DNA from 3 places in the Streptomyces sp. NBC_01171 genome. Region 3 is predicted to be linked to each of the others. Evidence: riboswitches for the same ligand, from Rfam matches in the RefSeq annotation. Region 3 holds a riboswitch; each other region holds the start of a gene.
What was found. Region 3 has a riboswitch for thiamine pyrophosphate ahead of thiO (glycine oxidase ThiO). Riboswitches for the same ligand answer to the same signal wherever they lie in the genome.
Positions count from the first base shown of each region.

Region 1: it holds a riboswitch for thiamine pyrophosphate, as region 3 does, so the genes downstream of both, OG448_RS08390 (thiamine ABC transporter substrate binding subunit) here and thiO (glycine oxidase ThiO) in region 3, are expected to answer to the same signal.
Region 2: it holds a riboswitch for thiamine pyrophosphate, as region 3 does, so the genes downstream of both, thiC (phosphomethylpyrimidine synthase ThiC) here and thiO (glycine oxidase ThiO) in region 3, are expected to answer to the same signal.

Region 1 is NZ_CP108609.1:1,848,661-1,854,944, forward strand. Features, by position in the region: gene OG448_RS08375 (LAETG motif-containing sortase-dependent surface protein) at 1-502, shown strand, start outside; gene OG448_RS08380 (ABC transporter ATP-binding protein) at 575-1,597, opposite strand; gene OG448_RS08385 (ABC transporter permease) at 1,597-3,198, opposite strand; gene OG448_RS08390 (thiamine ABC transporter substrate binding subunit) at 3,249-4,322, opposite strand; TPP riboswitch at 4,402-4,509, opposite strand; gene rlmN (23S rRNA (adenine(2503)-C(2))-methyltransferase RlmN) at 4,552-5,658, opposite strand; gene OG448_RS08400 (phosphatidate cytidylyltransferase) at 5,788-6,284, opposite strand, start outside.
Region 2 is NZ_CP108609.1:3,392,962-3,399,245, reverse strand. Features, by position in the region: gene OG448_RS15705 (metallophosphoesterase) at 1-540, shown strand, start outside; gene OG448_RS15700 (hypothetical protein) at 735-1,595, shown strand; gene thiC (phosphomethylpyrimidine synthase ThiC) at 1,664-3,469, opposite strand; TPP riboswitch at 3,462-3,634, opposite strand; gene OG448_RS15690 (YibE/F family protein) at 3,706-5,142, shown strand; gene OG448_RS15685 (SsgA family sporulation/cell division regulator) at 5,245-5,682, opposite strand; gene OG448_RS15680 (IclR family transcriptional regulator) at 5,780-6,284, opposite strand, start outside.
Region 3 is NZ_CP108609.1:4,862,720-4,869,003, reverse strand. Features, by position in the region: gene thiE (thiamine phosphate synthase) at 1-294, opposite strand, end outside; gene OG448_RS22435 (Rv2175c family DNA-binding protein) at 399-764, opposite strand; gene OG448_RS22430 (NAD(P)/FAD-dependent oxidoreductase) at 831-2,018, opposite strand; gene OG448_RS22425 (hypothetical protein) at 2,097-2,447, opposite strand; TPP riboswitch at 2,500-2,612, shown strand; gene thiO (glycine oxidase ThiO) at 2,609-3,799, shown strand; gene thiS (sulfur carrier protein ThiS) at 3,796-3,996, shown strand; partial or broken gene OG448_RS22410 (thiazole synthase) at 3,999-4,790, shown strand; gene pknB (Stk1 family PASTA domain-containing Ser/Thr kinase) at 4,882-6,284, shown strand, end outside.

The DNA of each region.
Region 1 (6,284 bases), 3.0 Mb from region 3:
GGTGTTCCTGGAGAACAACGGCGCCGACGAGAAGAAGATCGGCGAGCAGGTCGTGACGGGCACCAAGGAGGGTGCCACGATCGTCTTCGACGAGGACTGGGCGCCCGGTGCGGTCTACCGCATCAACGTCAACGTGCCCCGCTTCATCGACAACAAGAACATCGAGCCCAACCTGACGGCTCCGGCGACCGCGTGCAAGAAGGAGGAGTCCCCCTCCCCCACGCCGCCCGCCTCCGAGTCCCCGGCGCCGACCCCGTCCGCGTCCACGCCGGCCGAGGACAGCGCCACCCCGTCCGCGAGCGAGAGCAGCAGCGCCGCCGCCCCGGTGTCCGAGGCGCCGAGCAACGCCCCCTCCGCGGCGATCGGTGACTCCAACCTCGCCGAGACCGGTGCGAACTCCAACACCGGTCTGATCGCCGGTGTCGCCGGTGCCCTCGTCGTCGTCGGCGGTGGCGCGGTGTACTTCGGCATGCGCCGCCGTGGCGCGAAGAGCGGTAGCTGACGCTCCGCCCGCCGTACCGACATCCGGCCCGTCCCCGTCACGCACGGGGGCGGGCCGCTGTCTTTTCGCGCGTCAGCCGAGGACGACGGTCTCCGCCGCGTCGAACTCCACCCCGGTCTCGGCGCCGGTCTCCCGTGCCTCGCGCAGCGGACAGGCCGCCTCCAGGTGCGGGCCTCCGTCCTGGGGCTGGAGCCGGAGCGCCACATGGGTGCCCTTGAAGGTGCGGGCGGTCACCGTGCAGGCCAGGCCCTCACCGGCGGCCACCAGCCGCACCCCGGCGGGCCGCACCAGCAGCTCCACGGCGCCCTGCGGTGACCCCTCGGGCACGGGCAGCTTGCCCCAGGGAGTGTCGGCGGCCGTCCCGGTCACGCTCGCCGGGACCACGTTCTCGAAGCCGAGGAACCGGGCCACGAAGGCGTCGGCCGGCCTGCGCCACACCTCCAGCGGGGTCCCGGACTGCGCGATCCGCCCGTCCCGCATCACCACCACCCGGTCGGCCAACGCGAACGCCTCGCCCTGGTCGTGGGTGACAGCGAGCACGGTGGTGCCCAACCGGCTGAAGAGTTCACGGAGTTCGACCACCAGCCGCTCCCGCAGCGAGCGGTCCAACTGCCCGAGCGGCTCGTCCAGCATCAGCAGCCTCGGCCGGGGCGCGAGCGCCCGCGCCAGGGCCACCCGCTGCTGCTCACCGCCCGACAGCCCGGCCACCGCCCGCCGGGCCGCGCCGGGCAGCCCGACCAGCTCCAGCAACTCCGTTACCTGAACATCCCGTTGACTCTTCGGCATGCCGTGCATACGGAGCCCGAAGGCGACGTTGCCGCCCACGTCCCGCTGCGGGAAGAGCTGGTGGTCCTGGAACATCAGGCCGACCCCGCGCCGGTGCGCGGGCACACCAGCCTGGTCGCGGCCGTCGAGCAACACCCGTCCGCCGTCCAGGGGTTGGAGTCCGGCCACGCTCCGCAGCAGGGTCGACTTGCCGCTGCCGCTGGGCCCGAGCACGCACACCACCTCATGCTCGGCGACACCCAGGTCCACCGTGTCGAGCACCGGCCGCCCGCCGAGACGGACGGTCGCCTCCTCGAGGCTCAGCAGCATCAGAACTCCCCCGTCCGGTCGGTGCGCAGCCGCTCCAGTACGAGCAGCGCGGCCGCGCAGACCACCATGAGAATCGTGGAAAGGGCCATCGCCTGGCCGTAGTTCAGCTCCCCCGGCCGGCTCAGCAGCCGGGCCACCGCGACCGGCAGCGTGGGGTTGTCGGGCCGGGCGATGAACACGGTCGCCCCGAACTCACCGAGCGACACCGCGAACGCGAACCCCGCCGCGATCAGCAACGCCCGCCGCACCAGCGGAAGATCGACCTCCCGCCACACCCGCCAGGGCGAGGCACCGAGCACGGCCGCCGCCTCCCGGAGCCGGGTGTCCACCGCCCGCAGCACCGGCAGCATGGTCCGTACGACGAAAGGCGCGCCGACCAGCGCCTGGGCGAGCGGGACCAGGAACCAGGACTGGCGCAGGTCCAGCGGCGGCTCGTCCAGCGCGATCAGGAAGCCGAAGCCGACCGTCACGGCGGAGACGCCGAGCGGCAGCATCAGCAGCGCGTCGAACCCGCGCATCAGCCGGCCCGCGTCCCGGCGGGCCAGCGCGGCGGCGGCCAGGGCGCCGACCACCAGGGCGATACCGGTGGCGGCGACCGCGTACTCCAGCGAGGTCCACACCGCGTGCAGCGGCGCCACCAGGAACGTACCGCCGTCGGCGTCGGACAGCGCCCGGTAGTAGGCGAAGCCCGGCGCGTCCAGCGAGCGGCGCACCAGCACGCCGAGCGGCAGCACCAGCAGCACCGCGACGGTGGCCAGCACCCCGCCGAGCAGCGCCCACTGGCCGGCGCCGCGCGGACGGCGGGCGGTGACGGAGGCGTCGACCAGGCGCAGCGCGGTCTCCCGGCGCCGTACCGTCCAGGCGTGCACGGCGAGGATCGCGCCGACCGCGGCGAACTGCACCAGGGTGAGGACGGCGGCCGTGGTCAGGTCGAAGACCTCGGAGGTCTGGCGGTAGATCTCCACCTCCAGGGTGGAGAAGGTGGGGCCGCCGAGGATCTGGACCACGCCGAAGGAGGTGAAGGTGAACAGGAAGACCATCAGCGCGGCGGCGGCCACGGCGGGGGCCAGCGCGGGGAGGGTCACCTGGCGCCAGGCGCGCAGCGGGGAGGCGCCGAGCATCCGGGCGGCCTCCTCCTGCCGGGGGTCGAGCTGTCCCCAGAGCCCGCCGACGGTGCGGACGACGACGGCGTAGTTGAAGAAGACGTGCGCCAGCAGGATCGCCCACACCGTGGTGTCCAGGCGGACGCCCCAGAGCTCGTCCAGCAGTCCGCCGTGGCCGACCAGGGCGAGGAACGCGGTGCCGACGACCACCGTGGGCAGCACGAACGGCACGGTGACCACGGCCCGCAGCACCTGTTTGCCGGGGAACTCCAGCCGGGCGAAGACCCAGGCGGCGGGCAGCGCGATCAGCAGGGTGAGCGCGGTGGAGGCGAGCGCCTGCCAGGTGGTGAACCACAGCACGTGCCGGATGTCGGAGCGGCCCAGCACCTCGGCGAACCGCCCGAGGTGCCAGGTGCCGTCGGCCTTGAGCCCGCGCGCGGTGATCGCGGCGACGGGCCAGGCGAAGAACAGCGCGAAGAACGCGACGGGCAGGGCCATGAGCCCCAGCCGCGCCGCGCTCCCGCGGCTTCGCCGTCCGGCCGCTTCGGCTACTTCAGTACGAGCGACGTCCACGAGCTGACCCACTGGTCGCGGTTGGCGGCGATCTTCTCGGGCGCCATGGTCTGCGGGTCCTTGACGGCGGGACCGTACTTCGTGAACTCGGCGGGGACCTTCGCGTCCTTGATCACCGGGTACACGAACATGTTCAGCGGCATGTCCTGCTGGAACTGCTTCGACAGCAGGAAGTCGAGGAACGCCTTGCCGCCCGCGGGGTTCTTGGCGTGGTTCAGCAGGCCGGCGAACTCGACCTGGCGGAAGCAGGTGCCGTCCGCCACGCCGGTCGGGGCGGTCGACGGCTTCTTCTTGGCATAGATCACCTCGGCAGGCGGCGAGGAGGCGTACGACACGACGAGCGGCCGGTCACCGCCCGCCTTCTTGCCCTCCGACGAGCCGGAGAACTCCTGGTAGTACGCCTGCTCCCAGCCGTCGACAACCTTGACGCCGTTGGCCTTCAGCTTCTTCCAGTACCCCTCCCAGCCCTTGTCGCCGTAACTCGCGGCGCTGCCGAGCAGGAAGCCGAGGCCGGGCGAGGAGGTGGCCGCGTTCTCGGTGACCAGGAGGTTCTTGTACTTCGGGTCCGCGAGGTCGGCGAAGGTGCGCGGCGGCTTCAGCTTGTGCTCGGTGAAGTACGCCTTGTCGTAGTTGACGCAGATGTCGCCGTGGTCGACCGGGGTGACGCGGTGCCTGTCCCCGTCGAGCTGGAAGGCGGGGTCGACCTGGCCGAGGCCCTTGGCGGCGTACGGCTGGAAGAGGCCGTTGTCGAGGGCGCGGGAGAGCAGGGTGTTGTCGACGCCGAAGAAGACGTCGCCCTGGGGGTTGTCCTTGGTGAGGACCGCCTTGTTGACGGCCTGCCCGGCGTCGCCGTCCTTGAGGACGCGCACCTTGTAGCCGGACTGCTTCTCGAAGTCCGCGATCACGCTCTTGGACGCGGCCCACGAGTCGTGGCTGACGAGGGTCACGGTCTTGGTGTCCGCGCTCCCCTTGGTGTCGGTGGACCCGCACGCGGAGAGCGTGAGCAGGCCGAGGCCGACCGCCGCGGCCACGAAGGTCTTGGTGTGCACTGGTGGTCCTCCTGGGTGGGCCAGGAAGAGACGCGGCCCTGCCCGGACTCCGCGTGGGAGGCCGGGCAGGGCGCAACAGCTTGAGTGATGACCGAACTTCCTACCCAGAATGACCTGGGCGAGGTTCAGAGGGTCTGCGGCCTGGTTGCCGCACTCTCAGCGCTGTGGCGCTCCCCTGTCGGAATATGCAGATGTATGACTGGTATGACGTTGTACTGACCGGCCCAGGTTACCGCTCGGTGGCCGCGAGCTGGCCACACGCCCCGTCGATCTCCTGACCGCGGGTGTCCCGGACGGTCACCGGCACGCCGTGCGCGGCGATGGCCTGCACGAACGCCTTCTCGTCCTCGGGACGGGAGGCGGTCCACTTGGAGCCGGGGGTGGGGTTGAGCGGGATCAGGTTGACGTGCACGGGCCTGCCCTTGAGCATCCGGCCGAGCCGGTCACCGCGCCACGCCTGGTCGTTGATGTCCCGGATCAGGGCATACTCGATGGACAGCCGGCGGCCCGACTTCTCCGCGTACTCGAACCCGGCGTCCAGCACCTCACGCACCTTCCACCGCGTGTTCACGGGGACGAGGGTGTCGCGCAGCTCGTCGTCGGGGGCGTGCAGGGAGATCGCCAGCCGGCACTTGAAGCCCTCGTCGGCGAAGCGGTGGATGGCGGGGACGAGGCCGACCGTCGACACGGTGATGCCGCGCTGGGACAGGCCGAGGCCGTCGGGGGCGGGGTCGGTGAGCGCCCTGATGGCCCCCACCACTCGCTTGTAGTTGGCGAGCGGCTCGCCCATGCCCATGAACACGATGTTGGAGAGCCGGGCGGGGCCGCCGGGTACTTCCCCGTCCCTGAGCGCGCGCATGCCGTCCACGATCTGGTGCACGATCTCGGCGGTGGACAGGTTCCGGTCCAGGCCCGCCTGCCCGGTCGCGCAGAACGGGCAGTTCATCCCGCACCCGGCCTGGCTGCTGATGCACATGGTGACCCGGTCCGGGTACCGCATCAGCACCGACTCCACGAGCGTGCCGTCGAACAGCCGCCACAGCGTCTTACGGGTGGTGCCCTGGTCCGTGGCCAGATGCCGGACCACCGACATCAGCTCCGGGAACAGCGCCTCCCGCAGCCTCTCCCGCGAGCCGGCCGGGATGTCCGTCCACTGCTCGGGGTCGTGCGCGTACCGCGCGAAGTAGTGCTGCGAAAGCTGCTTGGCACGAAACGGCTTCTCCCCCGCCTCCGCGACAGCGTCCTTCCGCTCCGCGGGCGAAAGGTCGGCGAGATGCCGCGGCGGCTTCTTGGCTCCGCGGGGGGCGACGAAAGTGAGTTCTCCGGGCTTGGGCATGGTGGTACCAGTGTCTCAGATCGACTTGGGTGGCCCGGGCCACCGCCCACCACGGCCCCCGCAGGGCCCCCAACGGAAATAGGCCCCGCCCTGCCATCGCAGAACGGGGCCTATCCGAGACCGGAGTGCTCAGGACCCCACGAACGCCACCAGCAGCAGCCACACCACCGGGGCCGTCGGCAGCAGGGAGTCCAGGCGGTCCATGATTCCTCCGTGGCCGGGGAGGAGGGTGCCCATGTCCTTGATGCCGAGGTCGCGCTTGATCATGGACTCGCCGAGGTCGCCCAGCGTGGCGCTGCACGCGACCGCGAGGCCGAGGACCAGGCCCTGCCACCAGGCGCCGTCGTCGATGAGGAACTGCATGCACAGCGCGCCGGCGACCATGGCGAAGGCGACCGCGCCCAGCAGGCCCTCGCGGGTCTTGCCGGGGCTGATGCGCGGAGCGAGCTTGTGCTTGCCGAAGCGCCAGCCGACCGCGTACGCGCCGGTGTCGCTGACCACGGTGAGGACCAGGAACGTCAGCACCCGCCAGGCCCCGTCCTCGGCGGTGAGCATCATCGCCACGAAGGTCGCCAGGAACGGCACGTAGAACGCGGCGAAGACGCCGGCCGTGACGTCCTTGAGGT
Region 2 (6,284 bases), 1.5 Mb from region 3:
ACCCCGGTCAACTCCGGCGCGGGCACCGCCACCTTCCAGGCGGCCTGGCTGCTCAACGGCGGCCAGAAGACCGACATGGACCGTCTCCAGGACCACCACCTGCAGTGGATGGCCCGGCTCGACGCGGTCGAGGAGGTCGACGGCCATCTGCTGCTCCACTCCGACACCACCGCCTACCTCGACTACGGTGACTCGATCGAGGCGGTCAACGACACCGTCCGCGAGGCGCTGACCCGCAACGACGCGGACGAGGTCTGGGACCTGTTCCGCAAGTTCACCAAGCGCTTCTCCTTTCGCGACGAGGGCGGCGCCGACGCCGTGCGGTCCCTCCTGGATACGTACGGCGGCTCCCGGGTCGTTCACGGCCACAGCCCGATCCCCTACCTGCTCGGCCAGGTCGGTTCCGAGGAGGGCGAGGAGCGGGGCGAGCCCCACGTCGAGGGTCCGCACGTCTACGCCGACGGCCTCGCCATCGCCATGGACGGCGGCGTGACCATGGCCGGAAAGCTGCTGGTCCAGCAACTCCCGCTGGGCGCCTGACCCTTCACCGCGCCGCCCGGCACCGGACCGGGACGGCGCGGAACCGGCATCGGGCATCGCCGCAATTTCCGGCAACCCCCTGTCTCCGTGCGGTATGACAGCTCTACCATCGGCTTATCCGTAGCAGGCTCCCCTCCGTTTCTGCCCGACGGCTCGTCCCCATGCGAGCCCCAAGCCCTACGGAGCATCGGGGGATGCACATGAACAGCGTTCCGCAGCACCTGCTGAGCGAGGACCGCCGGGAATTCGAGCGGCTCCTCGATGAGGCGCTGCGCTCCGCACCCGAACACCCGGAGCTGTCCGCCGTCGGACAGCGGCTCAACCCCGAGCAGTTGCGCACGATGGCGCTCAGCGCCACGGCTCTCATCACGGCGGCCGCCGCCGCCGAGTACCAGCACTACGTCAAGGCCCGCGAGGAACTGCGCCATCCGGCACCGGCCGCCGAGACGGCCGTCACCGAAACCGCCCCGGCGGAGGCGGAGTCGGGCGCCCTCGGGCTCGCCGCCGCCCTAGGTGAGACGGCCGAGGCCGCCGGTGCGGGCGCCAGCGCGATGGTCGCCGTCCTCGCCCCCGTGCTCGCGGGGACGGCCGCCGTGATCTTCCTGCTGGTCGGCTACATCCTGCGGATGGTCGCCCCCGGCCAGCAGTTCGGCCGGACCATGGTCACCGTCGGCTGGGTCTTCGGCGCCGTGACGGCGGCGGCGATCCTGGCCGCCGGGGTGGCGCTGCTGCTCACCGCGCTGCGCAACAGCTCCTCCGCCGAGGCCGCCGCCCAGGCGGAGGCCCGCGAGGCGGTGGCGAGGGCACAGGAGGAGTGGCGGGACGCCCTGCTGGAACGCGGCATCCTGCCCTTCCTCCGGGACGCCCTCGCCCAGCCCGGCGCCCCCGCCGCCCAGCCCCTGCCGGCCCCCGGCCCGAGCCGGATGCCGCGCCTGGGCTACGGCCGCCCCGGCTTCACCAGCCCCGACGACGGCACGGCCACCGACCGGCCCCGCTTCAGCAGCCCGGACTACTCGAGCCCGGACTTCGGCGGCCCGGAACACCAGCCGGACTAGCAGCCCGGCCGGTGCCCGGTCCGGCTAGGGGGCGTCTCGTTGACCATGACTGATCAACGAGGCACCCTCTAGGACCGGTCGTCCGCGATCGGCAGGTAGACCCGGTTGCCCTTGGCCGCGAACTCCAGGGACTTCCTCGCCATGCCCTCCTCGATCTCGGCCCGGTTGCCGCCGTGTTCGCGCCGGATGTCCTGCGAGATCTTCATGCTGCAGAACTTCGGCCCGCACATGGAGCAGAAGTGGGCCGTCTTGGCGGGTTCCGCCGGCAGCGTCTCGTCGTGGAACTCCCGTGCCGTGTCCGGGTCCAGGGCGAGGTTGAACTGGTCCTCCCACCGGAACTCGAAGCGGGCGTCCGAGAGCGCGTCGTCCCACTCCTGGGCGCCGGGGTGCCCCTTGGCGAGGTCGGCCGCATGGGCGGCGATCTTGTAGGTGATGACGCCGGTCTTGACGTCGTCCCGGTTCGGCAGGCCCAGGTGCTCCTTGGGCGTGACGTAGCAGAGCATCGCCGTGCCCCACCAGGCGATCATCGCGGCGCCGATACCGGAGGTGATGTGGTCGTAGGCCGGTGCGACGTCGGTGGTCAGCGGGCCGAGCGTGTAGAACGGAGCTTCATCGCAGATCTCCTGCTGAAGGTCGATGTTCTCTTTGATCTTGTGCATCGGGACGTGACCGGGGCCCTCGATCATCGTCTGTACATCGAAACACCTGGCGATCCGGTTGAGTTCTCCGAGCGTGCGCAACTCCGCGAACTGCGCCTCGTCGTTGGCGTCCGCGATCGACCCGGGCCGCAGACCGTCACCGAGCGAGTAGGTGACGTCGTAGGCGGCGAGGATCTCGCAGAGCTCCTCGAAGTTCTCGTACAGGAACGACTCCTTGTGGTGCGCCAGGCACCAGGCGGCCATGATCGAGCCACCGCGCGAGACGATGCCGGTCTTCCGGTTCGCCGTGAGCGGGACGTACGGCAGCCGCACACCGGCGTGCACCGTCATGTAGTCCACGCCCTGTTCGGCCTGCTCGATCACCGTGTCCTTGTAGATCTCCCAGGTCAGCTCCTCGGCCCGGCCGTCGACCTTCTCCAGCGCCTGGTAGAGCGGCACGGTGCCGATGGGCACGGGGGAGTTGCGCAGCACCCATTCGCGGGTGGTGTGGATGTTGCGGCCGGTGGAGAGGTCCATGACCGTGTCCGCGCCCCAGCGGGTCGCCCACGTCATCTTCTCCACCTCCTCCTCGATCGAGGAAGTGACCGCCGAATTGCCGATGTTGGCGTTGACCTTCACCAGGAACCGCTTGCCGATGATCATCGGCTCGATCTCCGGGTGGTTCACATTGGCGGGCAGCACGGCGCGGCCCGCCGCGATCTCGTCGCGGACCACCTCGGGAGCGACGTTCTCCCGGAGCGCCACGAACTCCATCTCGGGCGTGATCTCCCCCTGGCGGGCGTACGCGAGCTGCGTGACCGCCCGGCCCGCGCGCCCCCGCCGGGGCTGGCGGGGCCGTCCCGGAAAGACGGCGTCCAGGTTGCGCAGCCCGCCACGCGGCGAGGTGTGCTTGATCCCGTCGTCCTCGGGGCGGGCCGGACGGCCCGCGTACTCCTCGGTGTCGCCACGGGCGACGATCCAGTTCTCCCGCAACGGGGCGAGCCCCCGGCGGACATCGGTGTCGGTTTCCGGATCGGTGTACGGGCCGGAGGTGTCGTACAGCGTGACCGACCGCCCGTTGGTGAGGTGCACCTGACGGACCGGCACGCGCAGGTCGGGGCGCGAACCCGCGACATACGCCTTGTGCCAGCCGATGGACTTCCCGGCCTCCTCGCCCGACGAGCTGTTCGTCGCGTTCTGTGTGGAGGCAGGCGTGCGTGCGTCCTTGTTGGTCATGAGACCTACTCCCTACGCCGGCATTACCCGGTAACAGGTTCGGCGGTCGACGCAGCGATTCCCGTCCGCAGATGTTCCCGTTGAACCACGTTCCACGTGAAACATCGCAACGACGGAGGTCAGCGCCCTCTCAGCCCGGTGCTCCGAGCTCCCGCGTGTGCAAAGGTGCCTCCACGCTAGCGCCCCATGTGACGGGATGAACAGTGGGCCTCCCCGGTTCTTGCAATGATCGGGCCGTGACCACGACGCAGCAGCCTCCCTATCCTCCTCCCGGCCCGGCCCACCGGCCCGGCTCCGGACCAGGTCCCGGCGACGGGAGTGGACGTGGGCACGGCGGGCACGGGCATGGCGGGCACGGCTCGGGAGGCGGGCACGGCCACTCCCACAGTCACGGCCCGGCCGCGCCGGTCTCCCAGCATCTGCGCAAGGTCATCGCGGCCATCCTGATCCCGTTCAGCGCGGCCGTCGTCGTGGGTCTGGTGGTGCTGTGGCCCGGAGGCGCGCCCCCGCACCAGCGCACCGGCGTGGGCTTCGACCGCCAGACGCAACAGGCCACCGTCACCCAGGTCACCTCGGTGAGCTGCCAGGTGGGCGGCGCGGGCGGGCGGGCCCCCGTCAGCGATCCCTCCGCCACGGGCACCGGTCCGGCCACCCAGGAGGACAAGAAGGGCCCCTGCAGGAAGGCGACGGTCCGGGTCGACACCGGCAAGGACCGGGGCCGTACCTTCACCGAGCTGGTGCAGCCGGACCAGACCCGGCAGTTGCACCAGGGCGACAAGGTCGTGGTCGCCTACGAGCCCAAGGCGCCGAAGGAGCTCCAGTACGCGGTCACCGATCTGGACCGCAAGTTCCCCATGGCACTGCTCGCCGGGATCTTCGCGGTCGCCGTCGTGGTGGTGGGCCGGCTGCGCGGCGTCATGGCGCTGGTGGCCCTGGCGGTCAGCTTCCTGGTGCTGACCCTGTTCATCCTGCCCGCGGTGCTCCAGGGCTCGGACCCGCTGCTGGTGGCCGTGGTCGGGTCGAGCGCGATCATGCTCATCGCCCTGTACATGTGCCACGGCCTCTCCGCCCGGACCTCCGTGGCGGTGCTCGGCACCCTGGTCTCGCTGCTGCTGATCGGCGTCCTCGGCTCGCAGTTCATCGGCTGGGCCGCACTCACCGGCAACACGGACGACAACACCGGCCTGATCCACGGGCTCTACCCGTCGATCGACATGAGCGGTCTGCTGCTCGCGGGCGTCATCATCGGCTCGCTGGGCGTGCTGGACGATGTGACGGTCACCCAGACCTCGGCCGTGTGGGAACTGCACGAGGCCAACCCCTCGATGGGCTGGCGCGGGCTGTACCGGGCGGGAATCCGCATCGGCCGCGACCACATCGCATCCGTCGTCAACACCCTGGTCCTCGCCTACGCGGGCGCCGCGCTGCCTCTACTGCTGCTGTTCTCCATCGCGCAGAGCGGCGTGGGCACCGTGGCCACCAGCGAGCTGGTCGCGGAGGAGATCGTGCGCACGCTGGTCGGCTCGATCGGCCTGGTCGCCTCGGTACCGGTCACCACCGCGCTCGCCGCCCTGGTCGTCTCGGCCGACCGTCCCGCGGCCGGTACGGCGGCTCCGGCGGGCGCCCAGCCCGTCGCGGCGTCGGGCGGCCGGGGGCGGCGCCGGAAGCGCTGAGCGGGGCGCCGGGGGGTGCCGGACCCCGAACCCTTGCAGAAGCGTTTCTTCAAAGGTTCCCGGAGCCCGGTCGAGCGCTCGGCTCCCCTCGGCCCCGCCGCTTCAGCCCGCGCTCTGCTCCTCGGCCAGGATGCGGCCCAGCGCCTCGTCGAGGTGGGTGTCGAAGTCGGCCAGCGCACCCTCCTGCCCGAGCGGCACCAGCTTGTCGGTGCGGTCGAGGAACGCCACGAGCGGCGGCGTCGAGGAGCGGAACAGCGCCTGGTCGCCACCCACCTGAAGCCGGATCAGCACCTCGCCCAGCACCTCGCAGTCGACGGGGGAGATGTGCACATCCCCCTCGCCGCACGGCCGGCCGACCCCGTCGATCATCAACTCCCGGCCGAAGACCCAGGTCACCGGGGCGTCACCGGGCAGATGGAAGGTGAGCCGCACCGCATAGGGATCACTCGTCTCGTAGCGCAACTCCACCGGAATTCGGAAGGAAAGCTCCTCCGAGACGAGGAAGCTCATCATGACTTCTGCCTGTACGGACTCGCGCATCGCCTACCCCGTCATAAGACATCGACTGGCCGGGTTTAATCCCTGACTGGGGTCAAATCTAGCTGAACGTACATGGCAGATCACAAGGAGTGAGTTTTCAGATGCTGATAGAGAGCGCCAGCGCGCCCATGTGACGGCCCATTTCCGTCTGCAACCTCCTTGTCATGCGCGGCAGTTGATCTTCCTGATGAGCCGGGAGCGAAATCGCCATCGTCGCGGCGGTTGTACCGACAGTGATCGGCACCGCCGCACAGACCGCGCCAAGGGCGTACTCCTGCCGCTCCACCACCGGTTCCATGCGCCGGGTCCTGGCCAGCCGCCTGAGCAGGGCATCGTTGTCGCGGACCGTGTAGGGGGTGAGGGAGCGCACCGGGTAGCGCGCGAGGTGGTCGCGGCGGGCGTCGTCGTCCAGTTGGGAGAGCAGGCATTTCCCGACGGCGTGGGCGTGTCCCGTCTCGCGGAAGTCGGCCCACTCCGCGACCGCGGGTGTCTCCCGCGAGTCGGCCACGCACATGACCTCGATCTCGCCGTCCCGGTACATCGCGTAGTACACCGGGGTGCCGATCCGATCGCGCCAGTGCGCGAGAGTGTCGGCCACCGTG
Region 3 (6,284 bases):
CACCGGGAGGTCACCCTGGCCGAGGTGGAGCACGTCGGCTCCGGCCGCGTGGGCCACGTCGGCCCGGTCGTTGACCGCGAGCAGCTTGCCGTGCCGGGCGCAGGCGTCGGCGAACACCTCCAGGTGGGCCAGCTCCTCGGCGGCCTCCATGCCCTTGTCGCGCAACTGGACGATGTCGACACCGCCGGCCAGGACCGCGTCCAGGAACTCGGCGAGGTCGCCCTGCTCCTTGCGGGCGTCCGTGCAGAGGTAGAGCCGGGCGTCGGCGAGGCGGGCGCGGGCGGTGTCGGGCATGCGGTGGGTCCCCCGGTGTTCGGTGTGCGGGTCGTGCTGCGTGCGGGCGCTGTCGTCAGAGTCCCGCAGGCGGGACTCTGACGACAGGGTCTGGGCGCGGTGGGTCAGACGGCCAGCGCCTGGGCCCGGCGCTTCACCTCCGTGCCGCGGTTCTCACTGAGGGCCTGCGCGGGGGTGCCGGGCAGGGAGGGGTCCGGGGTGAAGAGCCATTCGATCATCTCTTCGACCGTGAAACCGTTGTCCCGCAGGAGCGTCAGGGTGCCGGTGAGGCCCTTGACGACCTTGTCCTCGTCGATGAAGGCGGCGGGGACGTGCAGCGCGCGGTTCTCACCGCGGCGTACGGCGATGAGCTGGCCCTCCTTGACCAACTGCCGTACACGCGTCACCTCGACATCGAGCTTTTCGGCGATGTCGGGGAGGGTGAGCCAGGCGGGGACAAGAGCGTCGATCTTGGTGTCAATCTCGGTCACGACATCTAGCCTGCCATCCCCCACCGACAGCCGGTAGTCGGGCCACTGCGCGCACGTGCCCCCGCGCTACTCGACGACGGCCTGCTTCAGCGGGAGCGCGGGGTCGGTCAGGGCCTCGGCGTCCATCAGCCGGCCCGCCTCGATCAGCCGTCTGCCCTGGGCCAGGTCGCGGGGGCGGCCCACCGCCAGCAGGGCCACCAGGCGGCCCTCGCGCAGCCAGCACACGGTCCAGGCGGGGTCGGCCGGGTCGCCGCGCCACACCGTGCGGTCGGCGGCCGCGTGGTGGCCCGCGTACTGCACGAACCGCCCGAACTGCTCGGACCAGAAGTACGGCACCGGGTCGTAGGGCGCCGCCTCCTCGCCCAGGATGTCGGCGGCGACCGTACGGGGGCCCTGGAGGGCGTTGTCCCAGTGGTGGACGAGGAGCCGCTCGGCGTAGCGGGCCGAGGGGAAGGATGTGCAGTCGCCGACCGCGTACACGTCCTCGGCGGAGGTGCGCAGCCGGTCGTCGGCCAGCACGTCGCCGTGCGGGCCGAGGGCGATGCCGGAGCCGGCCAGCCAGCCGGTGGCGGGGTGGGCGCCGATGCCGACCACGACCGCGTCGGAGGGCAGCCGGACGCCGTCGTCCAGCACCACCGCGCCGGGCTCGACGGCCGCCACCCGGGCGCCGGTGCGCAGGGTGACGCCGCCGTCGGCGTACCAGGCGGTCATCGGGGCGGCGACCTCGGCGGGCAGTGCTCCGGCCAGCGGGCGGTCGGCGGCCTCGACGACGGTCACCGCGCAGCCCGCCTCCCGGGCGGCGGTGGCGAACTCGGCGCCGATCCAGCCCGCGCCGACGACCACCACGTCGTGCTGCGCGGCCAGCACCGGGCGCAGCCGCTCGGCGTCGTCCAGGGTGCGCAGCAGGTGCACGCCGGGCGCCTGGTCGGTGCCGGGCAGCCGGACGGGTTCGGCGCCGGTGGCGAGAACCAGCACGTCGTACGGGACGGGCCCGGCGGCGGTGTCCAGTTCGTGGTCGGCGGGGCGGACGCCGAACGCCTCGCAGCCGAGCCGGAGGTCGATGTCGAGCGAGGCGAAGTCCACGTCGAAGGCGGAACCGTCGGCGGTGCCCAGCAGGATGGCCTTGGACAGCGGGGGCCGGTCGTACGGCTGGTGCGGCTCGGCGCCGATCAGGGTGACAGGGCCGGTGAAGCCCTGTTCGCGCAGGGCGACGGCGGTCTGCACCCCGGCCATCCCCGCCCCGACGACGACCACGCGCCGTTCCTGTACCGAACCCTCCGAAGATCTCTGCTCGCTCACATCGCCACCCTAAGTCACCTGACCCACCGTCAGTCAGTGCGCGGCGGCACCGACCTCTTCCACCACGCTGGTGCCCGCCCCCGGCCCGGATTCCCACTCCCACTCCTCCTCCAGCCGGACCCGGCCGTCGGGCAGCTCGACCACGGTGGAGACGCAGTGCCCGGAGGCGGTGGTGCCGTCGTGCCGGAGCTGCACGTAGCGGAAGTCCAGCCGGTCCCCGGCGCGGGTGCCGACGAGGTGGCCGCGCGCGATGTCGCCGCCCGCATACTCGGCCCAGATCCGCCCGTCGCTCTCGTGGTAGGCGAACCGGGTCCCGGTGCCCACCTGGCCCGGTGCCTGGTCCGCCACGGGGGCGAGGGTGAGTCCGTCGAGCGAGCGTGGCATGGCGAGGGCTCCCTTACGGGTGAGCTGGGCGGGCGGCTAGGCTGGCCACCGTACAAGCACTCGCGGGAGCCCGGACGCACCGGGCTGAGAGGGAGGCTGGCGGCCTCCGACCGTACGAACCTGATCCGGGTCATGCCGGCGAAGGGAGGGGCGAGACGTCCATGCCGTCACGTACGTCCGAACAACCCGGTGCCCCGGACGTCCTCGTCGTCGGGGGCGGGATCATCGGCCTGGTCACCGCCTGGCGCGCGGCCGGGCGGGGGCTCACCGCCGCCGTCGTGGACCCCGAGCCCGGCGGCGGGGCCGCGCGGGTCGCGGCCGGGATGCTGGCCGCGGTCACCGAGCTGCACCACGGCGAGGAGGGTCTGCTCGCCCTCAACCTGGCCTCCGCGCGCCGCTATCCCGAGTTCGCCGCCGAGCTGACCGAGGCCACCGGCCACGATCTGGGCTACCGCCGCTCGGGCACGCTGGCCGTCGCCTTCGACACCGACGACCGCGCCCAGCTCCGCGAGGTGCACGACCTCCAGCTCCGCTGCGGGCTGGACTCCGAGTGGCTGTCCGGGCGGGAGTGCCGGCGGCTGGAGCCCATGCTGGCGCCCGGTGTGCGCGGCGGGCTGCGGGCCGACGGCGACCACCAGATCGACCCCCGGCGGCTGGCGGCCGCGCTGCTCGCCGCCTGCGAGCGGGCCGGGGTGGTCTTCCACCGCACCTGGGCCGCGCGGCTCGACGTGGCCGGGGGCCGGGCCACCGGGGTCACCACGGCGGACGGCACCGCGCTGGCCGCGGGGCAGGTGGTGCTGGCGGGCGGCAGCCTGAGCGGGCGCCTGGAGGGGGTGCCCGAGGCGCTCGTACCGCCGGTGCGCCCGGTGAAGGGGCAGGTACTGCGGCTGTCGGTACCGCCCCGGTACCGGCCGTTCCTGAGCCGTACCGTGCGGGCCGTGGTGCGCGGCGGACCGGTGTACCTGGTGCCGCGCGAGAACGGCGAGCTGGTGATCGGCGCGACCAGCGAGGAGCTGGGCTACGACACCACGGTGACCGCGGGCGGGGTGTACGAGCTGCTGCGCGACGCCCATGAGCTGGTACCCGGCATCACCGAGCTGCCGCTCACCGAGACCCTGGCCGGGCTGCGCCCCGGCTCCCCCGACAACGCCCCGCTGCTCGGCCCCTCGGGCCTCGACGGCCTGCTGCTGGCCACCGGGCACCACCGCAACGGCGTGCTGCTCACGCCCGTCACCGGGGACGTCATGGCCGACGTGCTGTGCGGCGCGGGCCTGCCCGAGGTGGCCCGCCCCTTCACCCCGCACCGCTTCGCCACCGACGCCCGCACCGCGACCCTGGAGCACTCCGCATGAATATCTCCGTCAACGGCGAGCGCCGCGAGGTGGCGCCCGGCACCGCCCTGGACGCCGTCGTACGCGTGCTCACCCCGGCGCCCTCCGGGGTGGCCGCCGCCGTCAACGAGACCGTGGTCCCGCGCACCCGGTGGGCCGAGACCGGCCTCGCCGAGGGCGACCGGGTCGAGATCCTCACCGCCGTGCAGGGAGGCTGACCATGACCGTCGATCCCCTGGTCCTCGGCGACCTGACCCTCGGCTCCCGGCTGATCATGGGCACCGGCGGAGCCCCCAGCCTGGACGTGCTGGAGCGCTCGCTGATCGCGTCCGGCACCGAGCTGACCACGGTGGCGATGCGCCGGGTCGACCCCGGCGCACACGGCTCGGTGCTGTCGGTGCTGGAGAAGCTCGGCATCCGCGTGCTGCCCAACACCGCGGGCTGCTTCACCGCCGGGGAGGCGGTGCTGACCGCCCGGCTGGCGCGCGAGGCGCTCGGCACCGACCTGGTGAAGCTGGAGGTCGTGGCCGACGAACGGACGCTGCTGCCGGACCCGGTGGAGACGCTGGACGCGGCCGAGACGCTGGTCGACGACGGCTTCACCGTGCTGCCCTACACCAACGACGACCCGGTGCTGGCCCGCAGACTCCAGGACGTGGGGTGCGCGGCCGTGATGCCGCTGGGCTCCCCGATCGGCTCCGGGCTCGGCATCCGCAACCCGCACAACTTCGAGCTGATCATGGAGCAGTCGTACGTCCCGGTGATCCTGGACGCCGGGGCCGGCACGGCCTCCGACGTGGCGCTGGCGATGGAGCTGGGGTGCGCCGGTGTGATGCTCGCCTCGGCCGTCACCCGTGCGCAGGACCCCGAGACGATGGCCACGGCCATGCGGCACGCCGTGCACGCGGGACACCTGGCGCGGCTGGCCGGACGCATCCCGCGCCGCCATTTCGCGCGGGCGTCCTCCCCTGCCGAGGGGCGCGCGGACCTCGACCCCGAGCGCCCCGCGTTCACCTCGCCGGACGGTCACAGCTCTGCTGCAGCCGCTCACCCGGACGGCGCAGCGGGCGCCGCCCCCGCGCACCCCTCGTAGACTCGCCCGCGTGGATACGACCCTCTCGGACCCCCTCCTCGGCCAGGTGCTCGACGGCCGCTATCGCGTCGAGGCGCGGATCGCCGTCGGCGGGATGGCGACCGTCTACCGGGCCCTGGACATCCGGCTGGACCGGGTCCTGGCGCTCAAGGTGATGCATCCGGCGCTGGCCGCCGACGGCGGGTTCGTGGACCGGTTCATCCGCGAGGCCAAATCGGTCGCCCGGTTGTCCCACCCCAACGTGGTGCAGGTCTTCGACCAGGGCACCGACGGGGGTTACGTCTACCTGGCCATGGAGTACGTCGCCGGGTGCACCCTGCGCGACGTGCTGCGCGAGCGGGGCGCGCTGCGGCCGAGGGCGGCCCTGGACATCGTGGAGCCGGTGCTCGCCGCGCTCGGCGCCGCCCACCGGGCCGGGTTCGTGCACCGGGACATGAAGCCGGAGAACGTGCTGATCGGGGACGACGGCCGGGTCAAGGTCGCCGACTTCGGCCTGGTGCGCTCGGTCGACACGGTCACCAGCACCACCGGCTCGGTCCTCGGCACCGTCTCCTACCTGGCCCCGGAGCAGATCGAGCAGGGCACCGCCGACCCGCGCGTGGACGTGTACGCCTGCGGTGTCGTGCTCTACGAGATGCTGACCGGCGCCAAGCCGCACTCCGGGGACTCCCCCGCCCAGGTCATCTACAAGCACCTGAACGACGACGTACCCCCGCCCTCGGCGCTGGCGCCGGGCCTGGCCCCCGAGCTGGACGGGCTGGTGGCCGCCGCCACCGCCCGCACCCCGGCCCTGCGCCCCGCGGACGCGGCCGCGCTGCTCGGCGAGGTGCTGCGGGTGCGCGGCACGCTCACCGAGGAGCAGCTCGACGCGCTGCCCCCGCAGGCCCTGTCGGTCGCCCACGACAACGCGGGCGACCGTACGAGCGTGCTGCCGCGCGCCATGACGATGGTCCGGCCGCTCCCGGTCGACGGGGACGGCGAGGACGTTCACGACGTCACGAGCGTGCTGCACACGACCGACCTCGCGCCCCCGCCCACCCGGCGCGGCGCCGCCCGGTCCCGGCCCCGGCGCGGGCTGCTGACGCTGCTGGTGGCGGTGCTGGTGTGCCTCGGCGTCGGCGGCGGGGTCTGGTACATCAACTCGGGCCAGTTCACCAGGGTGCCGCCGGTGCTGTCGCGCACCCAGGACCAGGCCGAGCAGCGGCTGAAGGCGGCCGGTCTCGAGGTGGGCAGCGTGAAGCGCGCCTACAGCGACACGGTGGACCGGGGCACGGTCATCAGCACCGACCCGTCGGCCGGCTCCCGCGTCCGGGGCCACGCCTCGGTGGGGCTCACGGTCTCGCTGGGCCCGCGTACCGTCTCGGTGCCCAGGGTCGAGGGGCAGCCGCTGGAGCGGGCGCGGGAGCGGCTGAA